3 regions of the Diaphorobacter sp. JS3051 genome follow, and region 2 is predicted to be linked to each of the others. Evidence: predicted binding sites of a transcription regulator. Region 2 holds the regulator's gene; each other region holds the start of a gene.
The links. Region 2 encodes NrdR, which represses ribonucleotide reductase genes. Its sites were predicted from a motif close to CACNANATNTNGTG; they were not measured.

Region 1 (6,547 bases), 1.4 Mb from region 2:
TCGGCATAACGGTATTCCAGTTCCACTGCCTTGATGAACAGGGCCTTGATCTCGTCCTTGAACTCGGCCGTCCACAGATGTGGGTTTTCGAGCTTGAGCTGGTTGATCAGGTCGATGCCGAAGTTGCAGTGCATGGACTCGTCGCGCAGGATGTACTGGTACTGCTCGGCAGCGCCGGTCATCTTGTTCTGGCGGCCGAGTGCCAGGATTTGCGTGAAACCCACGTAGAAGAACAGACCTTCCATCAGGCAGGCAAAAACGATCAGCGACTTGAGTAGTGTCTGGTCGCTCTCGGGTGTGCCGGTCGTGAAGCGCGGATCCATGATCGCTTCGATGAAGGGGATCAGGAACTCGTCCTTGTCGCGAATGGACTGGACCTCGTTGTAGGCGTTGAAAATCTCGCCTTCGTCCAAGCCCAGTGACTCCACGATGTACTGGTACGCATGGGTGTGGATGGCTTCCTCGAACGCCTGGCGCAACAGGAACTGCCGGCATTCCGGCGCCGTGATGTGGCGGTAGGTGCCCAGCACGATGTTGTTGGCGGCCAGCGAGTCGGCCGTGACGAAGAAGCCCAGGTTGCGCTTGACGATGCGCCGTTCGTCCTCGGTCAGGCCGTTCGGGTCCTTCCAGAGTGCGATGTCCCGCGTCATGTTCACTTCCTGCGGCATCCAGTGATTGGCGCAGGTGGCGAGGTATTTCTCCCACGCCCACTTGTACTTGAACGGCACCAGCTGGTTGACGTCGGTCTGGCCGTTGATGATGCGTTTGTCGACCGCAGACACGCGGCGGTGTTGGGGTGCTGCAGACGTAGTAGGGACAGTGCGCGTCGAAGTGCTGGCGACGGACTGCAACACGGGTGCTTGGAAACCGTTTGGCGGAGGCTCCACAGGGCGGTCGTTGGAGTGACTGCCGTCCAAGAGTTTTTGCGATGAGGGCTTGACTTCGTCGTCCCAGGTGAGCATAGGTTTTCCAGTGGTCGGATTATGGAAGCAGTGCTTCAAAATGAAAAGCACCGAAGCGTTGCCAGGCGTGATCTGTTGCTTCACGACACATGCGAACGAGGCGACGGAGTGTCGCGCTGCGCCCGCATGCGCACGGCATCACTGGCAGGCTTCGCAGCCGGGGTCGTCAATGGCGCAGAACTTCACGTCGGTCGCAGGGATGGCAGCAGCCTGCGCCTGCGCTGCGGCCACGGCAGCGTTCAGTGCCGAGCTAGGTGCCATCGTTCCCTCCCCCGTGTCGCTTGCGCCGGACGCGACGGCATTGAGCTGGCGTGTGTTCACGGTGCTCATCTCCACATGCGTCGCGCTCTGCGTGCGCAGGTAGTAAGTGGTCTTCAGACCGCGTATCCACGCAAGCTTGTATGTCTCGTCGAGCTTCTTGCCTGAGGCGCCGGCCATATAGATGTTCAGGCTCTGCGCCTGGTCGATCCATTTCTGTCGACGCGCCGCCGCTTCGACGAGCCAGGTGGGAGCGACTTCAAAGGCCGTGGCGTACAGTGACTTGACGGTGAGGGGAACGCGGTCGATCGCGTGCAGCGACCCCTTGAAGTGCTTGAGGTCCATGAGCATCACGTCGTCCCACAGGCCCAGCTGCTTCAGGTCGCGCACCAGGTACTGGTTGATGACCGTGAACTCTCCCGAGAGGTTGGATTTGACGGAGAGATTGCCGAAGGAGGGCTCAATGGAGGCGTCCACGCCAACGATGTTAGAGATGGTGGCTGTGGGCGCAATGGCGATGCAGTTGGAGTTGCGCATGCCGTCTTGCGCGATCTTGGCGCGCAGCATGTCCCAGTCCAGACGGGTCGTACGGTCCACGTCCACGTAGCCGCCACGTTCCTGCTGCAGCAACTGCAGTGAATCCAGCGGCAGGATGCCCTGGGACCACAGAGAACCCTGGTAACTGGAGTATTGGCCCCGTTCTTGGGCGAGATCGGTTGAGGCCCAGTAGGCGTAATAGCAGAGAGCCTCCATGGAGGTATCGGCAAACTCCACTGCGGCGTCGCTTGCGTAGGGGATGCGCAGTTCATACAGCGCGTCCTGGAACCCCATCAGGCCCAGGCCGACGGGGCGGTGGCGCAGGTTGGAGTCCTTGGCCTTCTGTACGGCGTAGTAGTTGATGTCAATCACGTTGTCCAGCATGCGCATGGCCGTGCTCACGGTTTTGCGCAGCTTGTCGAGGTCGATGCCTCCGTCCTTGAGATGGCGCGCGAGGTTCACCGATCCCAGGTTGCACACGGCCGTCTCGGCATCGCTGGTGTTGAGCGTGATCTCGGTACAGAGATTGGAACTGTGCACTACGCCTACATGCTGCTGGGGAGAGCGGATGTTGCACGGGTCCTTGAAGGTGATCCAGGGATGGCCGGTCTCGAACAGCATGGACAGCATCTTGCGCCAGAGGTCGACGGCCGGTACGCGTTTGAACAGGGGCAGCTCGCCGCTCTCGGCCTTGGCCTCGTAGGCGATGTAGGCTTTTTCGAAGGCCTGTCCGTACAGGTCGTGCAGATCAGGGACATCCGAGGGGGAAAACAGTGTCCACAGGCCCTTTTCCATTACGCGTTTCATGAACAGGTCGGGAATCCAGTTGGCCGTGTTCATGTCGTGTGTGCGTCGCCGGTCGTCGCCGGTGTTCTTGCGCAGCTCCAGGAATTCTTCGATGTCCAGGTGCCAGCTTTCCAGGTAGGTGCAGACGGCACCCTTGCGCTTGCCGCCCTGGTTCACGGCCACGGCCGTGTCGTTGACCACCTTGAGGAACGGCACCACGCCTTGCGACTCGCCGTTCGTGCCCTTGATGCGTGCACCGAGGGCGCGTACGCGTGTCCAGTCGTTACCCAGGCCGCCCGCGAACTTGGACAGCAGGGCGTTTTCCTTGATGGATTCGTAGATGCCCTCCAGCTCGTCGGGCACCGTCGTCAGGTAGCAGCTGGACAGCTGCGAGCGCAATGTCCCGCTGTTGAACAGCGTGGGCGTGCTGCTCATGAAATCGAAGGAGCTGAGCAGTTCGTAGAACTCGATGGCACGGGCGTTGCGGTCGTCCTCGCGCAGCGCCAGGCCCATGGCCACGCGCATGAAAAAGGTCTGAGGCAGCTCGATGCGCGTTTTGCGCACATGCAGGAAGTAGCGGTCGTACAACGTCTGTAGGCCAAGATAGTCGAACTGCAGGTCGCGCTCGGCCTTCAGTGCGCTTCCCAGGCGCTGCAGGTCGAATTCCATCAGGCACGGGTCGAGCAACTCGTTGTCCACGCCCTGGCGGATGAATTGTGGAAAGTTGTCGGCGTAGGCCAGGGCCATGTCGGCGGGATTCACGTCGCGGCCTAACACCTCGCGCACGATGGTGTGCAGCAACAGTCGTGCCGTCGCGTAGGTGTAGCCGGGATCTTTCTCGATCAGGGTGCGCGCCGCGAGGATGGATGCCTTGTACACCTCGTCCATGGGTACGCCGTCGTACAGGTTGCGCATGGTCTCCGCGATGATGGGCGCGGCCTGGACGTCCGATCCCAGGCCCGTGCATGCGGCTTCCACCAGGCTCTGCAGGCGCAGAATGTCAAGCTCCACGCGCTGACCTTGGTCCTGTACATACAGGGCCGGCATCTGGGGTAGCAGTTGTTCCTTCTTCTGTGCGCGTTCTTGCGCGCGGCGCTCGCGGTAGAGCACGTAGGCGCGTGCCACCTCATGATGGCTGCCTCGCATCAGGCCCAGCTCCACCTGGTCCTGCACGTCCTCAATGTGGAACGTTCCTCCCGCGGGGCGCGAGCGCATCAGCGCGCGCACGACTGCCTGGGTCAGCTGATCCACCACTTCGCGCACGCTCGCCGAGGCTGCTCCCTGTGCCCCGTGAACGGCCAGGAATGCTTTCATCATCGCCACGGCGATTTTTTGCGGCTCGAAGGGCACCACGGCGCCGTTGCGGCGGATGATCTGGTAGTGCATCAGTGGATGGGTCCCGGTCGGCGTGGCCGACGGGGTGGCCCGTGCAGGCGATGGGGTGTCAACAGGAACGGATAGGGGCGCAGCGTGCATGGAGGTCCTCGGAGGTGTTCGGAGAAATGGCCAGGCGGACGGGCAGTCACCTTCGGCCGGCGAAACGGCGGCGTAGACTGTCGCCGCACACTATATCTAGTGTGTCTTTATGGTTCAAGACACTAGGGGTAGTGTATCCCCATAAGAGGCTGGCGAGATCGTTTCGTCGTGATTGAACGCCTGGGCCTTCTACTGCCGTCGCAACCCCCGTAGGATCAGGCCCGCATCCGACGGCTTGAGCCATGGTGCGGCATGCTGGCCGATCTTGCGCGCAAACGCGCGTGCAACTTCATCCTGAGCGGTGAAGGCGAGGCGAAGGCGCAAAGTGCGGCAATGCGTCCGGGTGCCTGGGGGATCAACACCCTGGCGGAAAAAGAACACCCGCGCCGGCGAAGGCTCCATGAAGTACACGCCAGTCAAACCCAGGGCCTGGGTCGTGTTTGCGTTCAGGGGCGATGTGCTCATGTCCCGCGATGTAGCGCACGGGGTAGCGCTGCCGCAGCGCCTTGCAAAGGGTCACAAGGGTGGCGTACTGCGCTTGCTCGAAGCTCCCGCCTTCCAGCCCCTCGAGCTCAACGCCGATCGAGTCGTCGTTGCAGGCATCGCGCCCCCGGTAGTGGGAACGGCCCGCGTGCCAGGCGCGTCGGCCCACGTCCACGAACTGCCACAGCACACCTGCGCGCGTGATGAAGAAATGCGTCGACACTTCCAGGCCGCGAATCTGCTGGAAATAAGGATGGGCGTCCCAGTCCAGCTGGTTCATGAAAAGCCGGTGGACATGGTCCCCGCCAAACTGCCCGGGGGGAAGGCTGATGGAATGCACCACGATGAGGTCCACGCTGGCCTGCGGGGGGCGTGGCCCGTGGTTGGGCGAGTCCATGCGTCTCGCATTCGCGTACCAGCCGCCGTGCCAGGCGGGCCGCCGGGCCGCAGGCTCAGGGCTGCGCGTCGCCATGGCTGTCGCCGTCTTGCGGTACCTCGATGTGCAGCCGGGCAATCCGGTAACGGATCTGGCGCAGGCTGATGCCCAGGCGGGCTGCGGTGGCCGTGCGGTTGAAACCCGCCTCGCGCAGGGCGCGCACGAGTATTTCCCGTTCCTGCTGGTCGAGCCAGGCTTGCAGATCGTTGGGCAGGGGCATGCCTTCGCTGATGCCGGACCAACGAGGGGGCGCGTGCGGCTCAGCAGGCTGCGCGATGGCTGGTGCGGACGGTACGGGCTGCGGTAGGGGTGGCGGTGCCTCCACGGTGGGGGCTGGCGCGCCTTCAACGTGCAGCTCATGGCCATCGCTGAGGGCTACCGCGCGATGCAGCAGGTTTTCCAGCTCGCGCACATTGCCGGTGAGCGGGTGCTGTGCGATGCACCGCAGCGCTTCTTCCGTCAGGCGGGGAACGGCCACCCCCGACTCTTGCTCGATACGGGCCAGCAAGGCCTCGCACAGCGCGGGCAGGTCCTCTCGCCGCTCGCGCAACGGTGGGATCAGCAGTTCGATGACATTCAGCCGGTAATACAGATCCTGGCGGAAGCGCCCCGCCTGCACGTCGGCGGCCAGGTCTCGGTGCGTGGCGCTGACGATGCGCACGTCCACGGCCTCTTCCTGCGTGGAGCCCAGGGGCCGTACCGTGCGCTCCTGGATCGCACGCAGCAGTTTGGATTGCATGGGCAGCGGCAGGTCGCCAATTTCGTCAAGGAACAGCGTGCCTCCACGGGCGGCCTGGAAGTAGCCCTCCCGGTCGTGCGTAGAGCCGGTGTAGGAACCCTTGCGCGCGCCAAAGAACTCTGCCTCCAGCAGGTTCTCGGGAATCGCGCCGCAGTTGACGGCGATCAGCGGGCCTTCGGAGCGCTGGCTGCTGGCGTGCAGCGCGCGGGCCACCAGTTCCTTGCCCGTGCCTGACTCGCCACGCACCAGCACGGGGGCCATGCTGCGCGCCACCTTGGCGATGCGCTGCTTCACATTGCGCATGGCTTCGGAGTCGCCGATCAGGCGATCCAGCACAGGATCTTGCATGTCCGGCCACTGCGTGACATTGCGTGCGCCGGGGCGGGTGGCTTTGGGCGCCGCCAGTACGGCGCCAATACCCTGCACCGCCGAGGCCACCACGGCACGGAATTGCTTCAGGTCCACGGGCTTGGTCAGGTAGTCGAACGCGCCCGCGCGCAGCGCCTCCACCGCGTTCTCGGCCGATCCATAGGCCGTCATGACCACGCAGCGTTCACGCCGCTGCTGGCTGCGCAGGTCGTGCAGCAAGTCCATGCCGAAGCCGTCGGGCAGCCGCATGTCGGTGATCACGACGTCGAACTTCTGCGTCTGCAGCTGTTGGCGCGCGTCGTCCACGCTGGCGGCGGTCTCCACGCGGTAGCCTTCACGCAGCAGGGTCAGCTCATAGAGGGTGCGCAGATCGGGTTCGTCATCAACGACAAGAATGGAGGCGGTGGATGCATTCATGGTCTGTGGGCCGTGTCAGACCACGATTGTGTCAAACAGTGATGCGCTGTCTGCAGGGCGCGAAAGGCTGCGGAAGGTCACAGT
Region 2 (6,547 bases):
CGCCAATGGTCGCACGGGCGTTTCTCCCGCCGGCCCCGTGAATCCACCTCTCCTGTCCACCAAGGCTCCTGCCACACCGGAAGCCGCACCTGCAACCCCTGCCACTGGCGAGAAGGTGGCCCTGCTGAGCGGCCTCTGAAGGGCCTACTCTGGCATTGATGAAGGGCGTGCTCAGCTACACTAGCAGGGCACGCAACTGGCGATAGGCGCGGAGGTCTTCCGGGACACCGCCGCTGACGTGGACACCGGCAGGAAACAGCGTTTTTCTGCAAACCACTGGGGAGCGTGCCGCGCGGCAGGCACCAGCCCCGCAGCGATCCGTCGTTCGCCTGGGCAGCCCTTGATTGCCAAGGGACACTTAGTTCATCGGACTGCCATGTACCAACGCAATATTCTTGTCGAACAAACCGATCCCGAGGTGTGGGCCGCCATCCAGGCCGAAGACCGCCGCCAGGAAGAGCACATCGAGCTGATCGCCAGCGAGAACTACGCCTCGCCCGCCGTGATGGCCGCTCAGGGCTCGCAGCTCACCAACAAGTACGCCGAAGGCTACCCTGGCAAGCGCTACTACGGCGGCTGCGAGAACGTGGACGTGATCGAGCAGTTGGCCATCGACCGCATCAAGCAACTCTTCGGCGCCGAAGCGGCCAATGTGCAGCCCAACTCGGGTTCGCAGGCCAACCAGGCTGTGCTGATGGCCTTCCTGAAGCCCGGCGACACCATTCTGGGCATGAGCCTGGCCGAGGGCGGCCACCTCACGCACGGCATGCCGCTGAACATGAGCGGCAAGTGGTTCAACGTAGTCTCCTACGGACTGAACGACAAGGAAGAGATCGACTACGACGCGCTGGAAGCCAAGGCCCGCGAGCACAAGCCCAAGCTGATCATCGCCGGCGCCTCCGCCTACGCCCTGCGCATCGACTTCGAGCGCTTCGCGAAGATCGCCAAGGAAGTCGGCGCCATCTTCTGGGTGGACATTGCCCACTATGCCGGCCTGGTCGTCGCGGGCGAGTACCCCAACCCGGTGCCGTTTGCGGACGTGGTGACCTCCACCACGCACAAGAGCCTGCGCGGCCCACGCGGCGGCATCATTCTGATGAAGGCCGAGCACGAGAAGGCCATCAACAGCGCCATCTTCCCCGGCCTGCAGGGCGGCCCGCTGGAGCACGTCATCGCCGCCAAGGCCGTGGCCTTCAAGGAAGCCCTGTCGCCCGAGTTCAAGCAGTATCAGCAGCAGGTGACCAAGAACGCCAAGGTGTTCGCGGAAACGCTGATCCAGCGCGGACTGCGCATCGTGAGCGGTCGCACCGAAAGCCACGTGATGCTGGTGGACCTTCGCGCCAAGGGCATCACCGGCAAGGAGGCCGAGGCAGCCCTGGGCAAGGCCCATATCACGATCAACAAGAACGCGATCCCCAGCGATCCCGAAAAGCCGATGGTCACCAGCGGCATTCGCGTGGGCACGCCCGCCATCACGACACGGGGTTTCAAGGAAGAGGAAACGCGCCTCACGGCCAACCTGGTGGCCGACGTGCTGGACAATCCGCATGACGAGGCGAACCTGGAAGCCGTGCGCGCCAAGGTGCACGCGCTGACCAGCCGCTTCCCGGTCTATCGCTGATCGACCGCCGCGATGAAGTGCCCCTTTTGCAGCCATCAGGAGACCCAGGTCGTCGAGACCCGCGTCTCCGAGGACGGGGACTTCATCCGCCGCAGGCGCCAGTGCGGCGCCTGCGACAAGCGCTTCACGACCTACGAACGACCGGAAGTCAACTTCCCCACGGTTGTCAAGAAGGACGGCCGCCGCGTCGAATACGACCGCGAGAAACTGCTGGGATCGTTCAAGCTGGCGCTGCGCAAGCGCCCGGTGAGCACAGTGCAGATCGACTCGGCCATCGAGCGCATCGAGGAAAAGCTGCTCAACCTGGGGCAGCGCGAGATTCTGTCCAGCCGCATCGGCGAGCTGGTCATGCGCGAGCTGAAGAAGCTCGACAAGGTGGCCTATGTGCGCTACGCCAGCGTGTACCGCAGCTTTGAGGACATCGACGAGTTCCGTGCGCTGGTGGACGAAGTCCGCAAGTAAGCCGCAGCTCTCCCATTGCTCTTCTATTGATAGCTGGCAGCGCCCACTGGGCGGGCGCTACAGCCGTTTTTTACCATCACCCCAGGCGGACTGCCGGAATCGGAGCCACGGCCTGCACCACGTCGCCGCATTGCGCACGGTGGCGCAGCGCATGGTCCATGATGACCAATGCAAGCAACGCCTCGGCGATCGGCGCGGCGCGGATGCCCACGCAGGGGTCGTGGCGCCCCTTCGTGATCACCTCGGTACTCTGGCCGTGGATGTCGATGGACTCGCGCGGGCTGATGATGGAACTGGTGGGCTTGATGGCCAGCGACACCTCGATGTCCTGCCCGGTGCTGATGCCGCCCAGCACGCCACCCGCGTTGTTGCTGGCGAAGCCCGTGGGCGTGAGCGAATCGCCGTGCGTGGTGCCGCGCTGGGCCACGCTGGCAAAGCCGGCACCGATCTCCACACCCTTCACCGCGTTCAGGCCCATCATCACATGGGCGATGTCGGCGTCCAGCTTGTCGTACAGCGGCTCGCCCAGTCCCACGGGCACACCGGTAGCTTGCACACGAATGCGCGCGCCGCAGGAGTCGCCGGACTTGCGCAGCGCGTCCATGTAGTCCTCGTAGGCCTGCACGTCGGCCACCGGTGCGAAGAAGGGGTTGTGCGGCACATGCTCCCAGCTCTCGAACGGGATGGGCAGTTCGCCCAGTTGGGTCATGCAGGCACGAAAGCGGGTGCCGTATTTCTCGGCCAGCCATTTCTTGGCCACCGCGCCGGCGGCTACGGTGGGTGCCGTGAGGCGCGCAGACGAACGGCCGCCGCCGCGCGGGTCGCGCAGGCCGTACTTGTGCCAGTAGGCATAGTCGGCATGCCCCGGGCGGAAGCTCTGCGCGATGTTGCCGTAGTCCTTGCTGCGCTGGTCGGTGTTGCGGATCAGCAGCGCGATGGGCGTGCCGGTGGTCTTGCCCTCATATACGCCCGAGAGGATTTCCACCGCATCCGGCTCGTTGCGCTGCGTCACATGGCGGCTGGTGCCGGGGCGGCGGCGGTCCAGGTCGGCCTGAATGTCGGCCTCGGACAGTTCCATGCCGGGCGGGCAGCCGTCGATCACGCAGCCGATGGCGGGGCCATGGGATTCACCAAAGTTGGTGACGCAAAAAAGGGTACCGAGTGTGTTGCCGCTCATAGGGGTGCGATTATCCCCGAGCCACTGTTACTACCAAAAAAATAGCTGCCAGCGCTTGATTGACAAGCGCTGGCAGCTATTTTGATCACCAAATCAGTTGGCCGGCCGCGATTCTTCCTGCGGCCAGTCGCGGATGTAGGCCTTGAGCAGCTTGTTCTCGAAATTCTGGCTGTCCACCACGGCCTTGGCCACGTCGTAGAAGCTGACCACGCCCATCAGCATGCGCTTGTCCATCACGGGCATGTAGCGCGCGTGGCGGCCCAGCATCATGCGGCGCACCTCGTCCATGTCGGTCTCCAGGGTGCAGGTCAGCGGCGCGTCGTCCATGGCGGTACGCACCAGCATGGTGCCCACGCCGCCACCATTTTTCGTCAGCGCCTGGATCACCTCGCGGAAGGTGAGCATGCCCACCAGGTCGCCATGTTCCATCACGACCAGCGAGCCGATGTCCTTCTCGGCCATGGCATCCACGGCGCGGGCCAGCGGCTCGTCGGGATGCACGGTGTAGAGGGTGTTGCCTTTGAGGCGCAGGATGTCGCTGACTTTCATGGGGAGTCTCCGAAGGGTTCTGCAGGCGCTGCATGCAGCCCGATAGCGAATAAATATAGCCCACAATGGCGCACAAATTCACCACTTTGGAGACATGAATGCCCGGATATTCCGACCCCGGCTTCGACACGCTGGCCCTGCACGCCGGCGCGCAGCCGGACCCCGCCACAGGTGCGCGCGCCGTGCCGATCCACCTGAGCACCTCGTTCGTCTTCGAGTCGAGCGACCATGCGGCGGCCCTGTTCAACCTGGAGCGCCCGGGCCATGTGTACAGCCGCCTGAGCAACCCCACCAACGCGGTGCTGGAGCAGCGCGTGGCAGCGCTGGAGGGCGGCGTGGGGGCGATTGCCGTGGCCAGCGGGCAGGCCGCGCTGCACCTGGCGATTGCCACATTGATGGGCGCAGGCAGCCACATCGTGGCCAGCACGGCGCTGTATGGCGGCAGCCAGAACCTGCTGCACTACACGCTGCGCCGCTTCGGCATTGACACCACCTTCGTGAAGCCCGGCGACATCGACGGCTGGCGCGCCGCCATCCGCCCCAACACCAAGCTGTTCTTTGGCGAAACCGTAGGCAACCCCGGGCTGGAGGTGTTGGACATCCCCACGGTCGCGGACATTGCGCATGAAGCTGGCGTGCCCCTGCTGGTGGACTCCACCCTCACCTCGCCGTGGCTCATCAAGCCCTTCGAGCATGGCGCGGACCTGGTGTACCACTCGGCCACCAAGTTCCTCTCAGGCCATGGCACGGTGATCGGCGGCATCGTGGTCGATGGCGGCAGCTTCGACTGGGAAGGCTCCGGCCGCTTCCCCGAGCTGACCCAGCCCTACGACGGCTTTCACAACATGGTGTTCACCGAGGAGAGCACCGTGGGCGCCTTCCTGCTGCGCGCTCGCCGCGAGGGCCTGCGCGACTTCGGCGCCTGCATGAGCCCGCACACCGCCTGGCTGATCCTGCAGGGCATCGAAACCCTACCGCTGCGCATGGAACGCCATATGCGCAATACCGAGAAGGTGGTGCAGTTCCTGGCCAGCCACCCATTCGTCGAGCGCGTGGGCCACCCGCTGCTCGAGTCCCACCCCAGCCACCAGCTCGCGCAGCGCCTGCTGCCGCGCGGCGCGGGCTCGGTGTTCAGCTTCGACCTCAAGGGCAACCGCGAGCAGGGCAAGACGTTCATCGAGACGCTCAAGCTCTTCAGCCACCTGGCCAATGTGGGTGACTGCCGCAGCCTGGTGATCCACCCCGCCTCCACCACGCACTTCCGCATGAGCGACGAAGCGCTCGCCGCGGGCGGCATCAGCCAGGGCACGATCCGCCTGTCGATCGGACTGGAAGATGCCGACGACCTGATCGACGACCTCAAGCGGGCACTCAAGGCTGCGGAGAAGCCAGCGGGAAAGGCGGGTGCGTGATGTACGTGCAAGTCAACGGCGCACAGACCTACTGCTACACCGGCGGCAAGCCCTTCGATGCCGCCAAGCCCACCGTGGTGTTCATCCACGGCGTGCTCAACGACCACAGCGTCTGGGCGCTGCAAAGCCGCTACATGGCCAACCATGGCTGGAACGTGCTGGCCGTCGACCTGCCCGGCCACAGCAAAAGCGCGGGCAATGCCCCTGCAAGCGTGGAGCAGGCGGCCGACTTCGTGGGCGCCCTGCTCGACGCACTGTCCATCCAGCGCGCCGCGCTGGTGGGCCATAGCTGGGGCTCGTTGATCGCGCTGGAGGCCGCCGCACGCCTGGGCGGGCGCGTGAGCCATCTGGTGCTGGTGGGTACGGCCTATCCGATGAAGGTGTCGCCCGCGCTCATCGAGGCATCGCAGACCGACCCCGAGCAGGCGCTGCGCATGGTCAACGTGTTCTCGCGCAGCACCCTCGCGCCCCCCTCAGGCGCGGGCTTCTGGGTGTACGGCGCGGGCATGGCGCTGGGCCGCAAGGTGCTGCGCAGTAACCCGCAGGTCAATGTGTTCCACCGCGGCTTCGTGGCGTGCGACAGCTACGCCAACGGCGAACAGGCCATCGCAGCGGTGCAGTGCCCCGTGCTGTTTGCCTTGGGCACGCAAGACCAAATGACCGCGCCCAAGGCCGCGCAGGGGTTGATCCAGGCCGCGCGATCCGCGGGCAAGGACGTGCAGATCGTCCATCTGCCGGTGGGCCACCACCAGATGACCGAAGCACCGGACGCAACGCTGTTCGCCATCCGCGACTTCCTGGCAAGACGCATCTCCGCCTGAGATCGTTGCACGGCAGGGCCGGCGGTGCAGGGCATCCCCTGCAGCGCTCCCCTGCCCGATGGATGACGGGCGCCGCCGCCTCGGCAGAGGGGGATGTGACTTCCCCTGCCACATCCAAAGCACTGGCCCCTGCTTGCCTGCGGCGACCATTTACTGGCCGCGTGATGCATATCAAAAACAGCATCAAACGACCAAGCGGCAAGCGCAGTCAGCTATTGTTTAAATAGCAATCGAAGGCCAATAGCGGCCACTTTCCCCGGCCTGGCACTGGGGCATTGGCACGGTCCGCGCCTGCGGACCTAGACTGGGTTCACCCGACCAGTCGCGTCGTCCGGCGCCCGCCCTGCATGCACCTGCCCCCATCCACCGATGCCCGCGGCACCCCGTGGCATGCGCTGTCCGCTGGCGAAGCGCTGCGACGGCTGCAAACCGACGACCGCCACGGCCTGGCGCATGCCGAGGTGGCGCGGCGCCTGGCACGCTTCGGCCCCAACCGCCTGCCCGC
Region 3 (6,547 bases), 2.1 Mb from region 2:
TGTATGGCTTCCTGGCCCTGGGCTTCATACTGCTGGTGCTGCGCTACGTGCGTCCCCAGATGGTGTTCAACGAGCGCCTGATGAAGACCGGCTTCTGGTGGCTCAACGCCGGCCTGGTGCTGATGATCGCGACCAGCCTGCTGCCGATCGGCCTGTTCCAGTTCCACGCCAGCGTGACCGAGGGCATGTGGTACGCCCGCGGCGAGGAATTCCTGCAGCAGCCGCTGCTGCAGACCCTGCGCTGGGTGCGCACCTTTGGCGACCTGGTGTTCATCACCGGCGCCCTGTGCGTGACCTGGCAGGTGGTGAGCGGCGTGCTGTTCGCCCCCCGCGCCCCGGCCGCCCCGAGCACCGGAGCCCTGGCAGGCGCCAACCGCTGACGCACCGCGGATACCGGGTGCGCCGCCCCGCGCGGCGCGCCCGGTCCCGCCCTCGGACCTTTTGAAGAACCGCCATGAACATCGACCGCTTCAAGCACGAGCACCGGGACATCCTGGGCCAGATCGCCACCCTGCGCCAGCTGGCACACAGCGGCGGGGAGCACAACGCGACGGCGATTGCACAGGGCATCGTGGCCATGAGTTCCACCATCAAGCTGCACCTGGCCGTCGAGGACCGCCTGCTGTACCCCGCGCTGCGCCAGGGCGCCGACGCGGAACTGGCACGCCTGGGCGAACAGTTCCAGCGCGAGATGGGGGCGATTGCCGCGGCGTACATGGACTTCGCACGGCGCTGGAACACGCCGGAGCGCGTGCGCACCGACGCCGAGGGTTTCCGTGCAGATGCCAACACCGTGCTGCGCCATGTGTACGAACGCATGCAGCGCGAAAACCGCGACTTCTACCCGCGCATCGAGGCCGAGGAGACCCTGGCGCATTAAGGTTCGCTCTATTTTTCATAGCTGCAAGCGCTTACCTGTAGAGCGCTGCAGCTCGAAAACGTTTCCATCGGCAAGGCCTTAGGGGCACCTTGCTTTTCAGCCGGCCTTGTGCCGGCTTTTTTTTGCGCCGCGCGGGCCCCTCCGCGGCTGCCGGCGGGCTTGTCGTTTTTGTGGGGCGATCGCCCGCACAATCACTGCCGTGATGTAACGTCTGCCTACATTTGCACGGGTACCGCGTCCACGCGCCCCTGGCATCGACCCACCACCACGCCGCACATGATGCACCCCGCCCACCGCCAGGAGTTCCGCCAGTCCCTCATCTGGTTCGCCGTGCTGCTGGTCAGCCTGTGGATGTTGAAGACCCTGCCCGCGCCGGATGCCGCGCGCGGCATGGCGGGCTACTTGCCGCTGCACACCGCGATGGAGGTCGTGTCCATCGGCGTGGCAGCAATGGTGTTCAGCATCAGTTGGGCCACGCAAAAGTACCGACCCAACGGGCGGGTGCTGGTCCTCGGCCTGGGGCTGCTGGGCGTGGCGGTGCTGGACCTGACCCACAGCCTGTCCTACGCCGGCATGCCGGACTTCGTGACCCCCAGCGACCCGGAAAAGGCCATCAACTTCTGGCTGGCCGCGCGCGCGCTGGCGGCGCTGGCCCTGCTGTGGGCCGCGTTATGGCCCCACCGCTGGAATGAATGGCTGGGCCGCCGCTCGCGCTACGCGGGGCTGTTGTGGGTGGCGCTGCTGGTGGGCGCGGTGCACTACGTGCTGCTGGGGCATCCGCAGTGGCTGCCCCGCACCTTCACGCCCGAGGCAGGGCTCACGCCCTTCAAGGTCCGTTTCGAATACGCGCTGGCAACCGCGTACGTGCTGGCGGGGGTGGGCTTCCTCACGCAACTGCGCCATGCGCGCGAGTTCGGTCTGTCGCACCTGGCGCTGGCATCGTTCACCATGGCCATGAGCGAGATCTTCTTCACGCTCTACGCCAACGTGACCGATGTGTACAACGTCGCCGGCCACTTCTACAAGATCCTGGCCTATGGCTTCCTGTACCGCGGCCTGTTCGTGGAAACGGTGCAGATCCCGTACCTGGACCTGCGCGCCGCCGAGGCCCGGCAGCGGGCCACGCTGAACACGCTGCCCGACCTGCTGTTCGAGGTGGACCGCAAGGGGGTGTACCTCGCGGTGCACGCCAACGAGACCAGCAAGCTCCTGACCCCGCTGCCCCAGTTGCTGGGAAAAACGCTGGACGAGGCGCTGCCGCCGGCGGCGGCCGCGCAGTGTTTCGAGGCACTGGCGGAGGCTGAACGCACGGGCATGAGCCGCGGCCAGCGCATCACGTTGCCGCTGCCCCTGGGCGAGCGGCATTTCGAGCTGTCCGTCTCCCGCAAATCCGCGGTCGCGGGCCAGCCCGACACCTTCCTGATGCTGTCGCGCGACATCACGCCCACCGTGGAGAACGAGGAGCGCATTCGCTCCGAGGCCGGCCTGAACGCCGTCCTGCTGGACCTGCAGCAGCACGACATCCACCAGCCCGAGGCAGACCTGCTGCGGCGCGGCCTGGCGCATGCCCAGACCCTGACCGGCAGCGCGCTGGCCGTGCTGTACTTCGTGCACGACGACGCTCGCGGCACCTCACTGGCCGCCTGCTTGCACGAAAACGCCCCGCCCGACATGCCGCCGTGGGAAACCGCCCTGCGCGAACGCCGCGCCGTGGTGACGAACGCGCCGCACGATGCGGCGGCTGGGCGCGCACCGGGCGGCGCGACGGCCCGCTGGGCTTGCGTGCCCGTGGTGGAAGGCGGCAGGCCGCGCCTGCTGCTGGGCGTGGCCGGCAAGGCGCGGGACTATCACCCACGCGACGCACAGGCGCTGCAGACCGTGGCCGACGCCCTCTGGAAGCACACGGCCCAGCGCCGCCAGGAGGCCGTCATCCACCGCCTGTCGGAGGCGCTGGACCAGAGCCCCAGTCCGGTGGTCATCACCGACATCGACGCCAGCATCGTCTACGTCAACAAGGCCTTCAGCGAAGTCAGCGGCTACGGCGCACAAGAGGTGCTGGGCCGCAACCCGCGCGTGCTGCAGTCGGGACTGACGCCGCGGACCACCTATGCCGATATGTGGACCAAGCTGCCGCGCGGCCTGCCCTGGCAGGGGGAACTCATCAACCGCCGCAAGAACGGACAGGTCTACACGGAAAACGCCTCGCTTTACCCCGTTCGCGACGTGTTCGGCGAAGTGACGCATTACGTCGCGCACATGGAGGACATCACGCAGCGGCGCGAGGCGGAGGAGCGCATCCGCGCCCTCTCCAACTACGACACGCTGACCGGCCTGCTCAACAAGAAAGCCTTCGACGAACAGTTGACGCAAGCCATCGACCGCGCCGACGCAAGCCACGAACGGGTGTCGGTGCTGTGGTTCGACCTGGACAACTTCAAGCTGGTGAACGAAACCCTGGGCCACGCGGCCGGTGACGAGTTGCTGTTGGAGATGGGCAACCGGCTGCGCGCCTGCCTGGCGCCGCACATTCCCGTGGCGCGCTATTCGGGCGACGCGTTCACGGCCATCGTGCCCCTGGCGGACCAGGCGGCGGTGGCGCTGCTGGCGCAGGATGCGCTGGCGCAGCTGCAGACCACACTGCAGATCCACGGCCATGCCGTGTCGGTCAACGCGTCGGCCGGCATCGCCGTCTACCCCGACGACGCGCGCACCGCCAGCACCTTGGCGTCCGCCGCGGAAGTGGCGATGTACCGCGTCAAGCAGGACGGGCGCAACGGGCTGCGCTTCTTCGCACCCGAGATGCAGGCGCACACGCAACGTTCGCTGGAGCTGGCCGCCGGCCTCAAGGACGCGGCGCACCGCGGCGAGCTGTTCCTGGTGTTCCAGCCCCAGCGCACGCTGGGCAGCGGCGCACTGGCGGGCGCCGAGGCGCTGCTGCGCTGGCGGCATCCGCGCTGGGGGCTGGTGTCTCCGGCCGAGTTCATCCCGATCGCCGAGCAAAGCGGCTCCATCGTGGCCATCGATTTCTGGGTGGTGGAGCAGGTGGCGCAGCAGTTGCGCGCCTGGGATGCCGCGGGCCTGCCGCCGCTGGTGGTGGCGGTGAACGTATCGGCTGCGCAGTTCGCGCGGCCGCACTTCGTCGAGGAGCTGGTGCGCATCCTGCAGCGCATGGACGTTTCGCCCCAGCGCATCGAGGTGGAGTTGACCGAGGCCGTCGCGCTGAAGAACCCCGAGCAGGCCGAGACCACCATCCGCCGCCTGCATGAGGTGGGCTTTCGCGTGGCGCTGGACGACTTCGGCACAGGCTATTCCTCCATGAGCTACCTCAAGCGCTACGCCATCGACAAGCTCAAGATCGACCAGTCCTTCGTGCGCGAACTCGCCCACCAGGCCAGCGACCAGGCCATCGTGACGGCCATCATCAAGATGGCCCACAGCCTGCGCATGGCCACCATTGCCGAAGGCGTGGAGACGGCCGAGCAGGCCGCGTTGCTGCAGGCCTGCGGCTGCGACGAAATGCAAGGCTACTGGTACAGCCGGCCGCTGGAGCCCGCCGCGTTCGAGGCCTTTGTGCGCAATGCGCAGGCTGGCGTCGAGTTGGCCTGACACGCGTCGCGCCGCACGCAACCCGGTTGCTACTGTTTTAATAGCTTCCAGCGCTTACCCCTCCAGCGCCAGAAGGCCAAAAGGCGTCAACCCCCCCACGGCGCCCCGATCCCCCGCCCAGCCTCTCGGGCGCGGGCCTGCTGCGGCCCCACCCCGTGGCGCTCGGGCCACAAGCCGCGCACCGCAGCCCCCCTCTGCACAGGCCCTTTTCTGCCCTGCGGTTTGTGCCTGATCAAACTACCTATAGTGTTTGATAGGTATGGTGAACACTATATGTAGTGTTTGAAGGGTTGCCATGACACCACCATCTCCGATCGTCGCCAGCCTGCCGCGCGACGTCATCCAACGCAACGGCGAGCGCACACCTTTCGATGCTGTGCGCATCCAGTCGGCCATCGCACGGGCCGGCCAGGCCACGGGCGAGTTCGGCGAGGACGAGGCCCGTCTGCTCACGGCGCAGGCCACCAAGGTGCTGATCCACCGCTTCCATGGCGAGGCACCGGCCATCGAGCAGATCCAGGACGTGGTGGAGCAGACGCTGATCGCCGCCAACCATCTGCAGACCGCGCGCGCCTACATGGCCTACCGCCAGCGCCACGCCACCCTGCGCGCCGACCGGCAGACGCTGGTGCATGTGGAAAGCTCCATCAACGAGTACCTCACGCGCGCCGATTGGCGTGTGAACGCCAACGCCAACCAGGGCTACTCGCTGGGCGGGCTGATCCTGAACGTGGCAGGCAAGGTGACGGCGAACTACTGGCTCTCGCACGTCTACGCGCCCGAGATCGGCGAGGCGCACCGCAATGGCGACATCCACATCCACGACCTCGACATGCTCAGCGGCTACTGCGCGGGCTGGTCGCTGCGCACGCTGCTGCACGAGGGGCTGAACGGCGTGCCGGGCAAGGTGGAGGCGGGGCCCCCGAAGCACATGAGCTCCGCCGTGGGGCAGATCGTGAACTTCCTCGGCACGCTGCAGAACGAATGGGCCGGCGCGCAGGCGTTCTCGTCCTTCGACACCTACATGGCGCCCTTCGTGCGCAAGGACGGCATGGACTACGCCGCCGTGCGCCAGTGCATCCAGGAGCTGGTCTACAACCTCAACGTGCCCTCGCGCTGGGGCACGCAGACGCCGTTCACCAACCTCACCTTCGACTGGACCTGCCCCGAGGACCTGCGCGAGCAGGTGCCGGTGATCGGCGGCGTGGAGATGCCGTTTTGCTACGGCGAGCTGCAGGCCGAGATGGACGTCATCAACCGCGCCTACATCGACGTGATGACCACGGGCGATGCCAAGGGCCGCGTATTCACCTTCCCCATCCCCACCTACAACATCACGCCCGACTTCCCGTGGGAGAGCGAGAACGCCGTCGCCCTGTTCGACATGACGGCCAAGTACGGCCTGCCGTACTTCCAGAACTTCATCAACTCCGAGCTGTCGCCCAACATGGTGCGCTCCATGTGCTGCCGCCTGCAGCTGGACCTGCGCGAGCTGCTCAAGCGCGGCAACGGCCTGTTCGGCAGCGCCGAGCAGACCGGCAGCCTGGGCGTGGTCACCGTCAACTGCGCACGCCTGGGCTATCTGCACGCGGGCGACGAGGCGGCCCTGCTGGCGGCGCTGGACCGCCTGCTGGAACTGGGCAAGCAGAGCCTGGAGGTCAAGCGCAAGCTCATCCAGCGCCTGATGGACCAGGGCCTGTTCCCGTACACCAAGCGCTACCTGGGCACACTGCGCAACCACTTCAGCACGCTGGGCGTGAACGGCATCAACGAGATGGTGCGCAACTTCACCGGCGGCGCGCACGACATCACCAGCGACTGGGGTCACCAGTTCGCCCTGCGCCTGCTGGACCATGTGCGCGCGCGCATCGTGCAGTTCCAGGAAGAAACCGGCCACCTCTACAACCTGGAGGCCACGCCCGCCGAAGGCACCACCTACCGCTTTGCCAAGGAAGACAAGAAGCGCTGGCCCGCCATCCTGCAGGCCGGCACCGAGGCGCAGCCGTACTACACCAACTCGTCGCAGCTGCCCGTGGGCTTCACCGACGACCCGTTCGAGGC

Region 1: a site for NrdR is predicted at 4,108-4,121, ahead of I3K84_RS16430 (ribonucleoside-diphosphate reductase subunit alpha). Genes of this name have one in related genera too.
Region 3: a site for NrdR is predicted at 4,754-4,767, ahead of I3K84_RS12620 (ribonucleoside triphosphate reductase). Genes of this name have one in related genera too.

What each region holds. Positions count from the first base shown of each region.
Region 1 is NZ_CP065406.1:3,454,009-3,460,555, forward strand. Features, by position in the region: gene I3K84_RS16425 (ribonucleotide-diphosphate reductase subunit beta) at 1-962, opposite strand, end outside; gene I3K84_RS16430 (ribonucleoside-diphosphate reductase subunit alpha) at 1,101-4,019, opposite strand; gene ampD (1,6-anhydro-N-acetylmuramyl-L-alanine amidase AmpD) at 4,375-4,974, opposite strand; gene I3K84_RS16440 (sigma-54 dependent transcriptional regulator) at 4,955-6,463, opposite strand; gene I3K84_RS16445 (PAS domain-containing sensor histidine kinase) at 6,479-6,547, opposite strand, start outside.
Region 2 is NZ_CP065406.1:477,682-484,228, reverse strand. Features, by position in the region: gene I3K84_RS02340 (lytic transglycosylase domain-containing protein) at 1-139, shown strand, start outside; ZMP/ZTP riboswitch at 183-342, shown strand; gene glyA (serine hydroxymethyltransferase) at 377-1,621, shown strand; gene nrdR (transcriptional regulator NrdR) at 1,634-2,083, shown strand; gene aroC (chorismate synthase) at 2,160-3,260, opposite strand; gene I3K84_RS02320 (CBS domain-containing protein) at 3,354-3,809, opposite strand; gene I3K84_RS02315 (O-acetylhomoserine aminocarboxypropyltransferase) at 3,908-5,221, shown strand; gene I3K84_RS02310 (alpha/beta fold hydrolase) at 5,221-6,042, shown strand; gene I3K84_RS02305 (cation-transporting P-type ATPase) at 6,390-6,547, shown strand, end outside.
Region 3 is NZ_CP065406.1:2,622,437-2,628,983, forward strand. Features, by position in the region: gene I3K84_RS12605 (nitric-oxide reductase large subunit) at 1-380, shown strand, start outside; gene I3K84_RS12610 (hemerythrin domain-containing protein) at 455-880, shown strand; gene I3K84_RS12615 (EAL domain-containing protein) at 1,157-4,486, shown strand; gene I3K84_RS12620 (ribonucleoside triphosphate reductase) at 4,782-6,547, shown strand, end outside.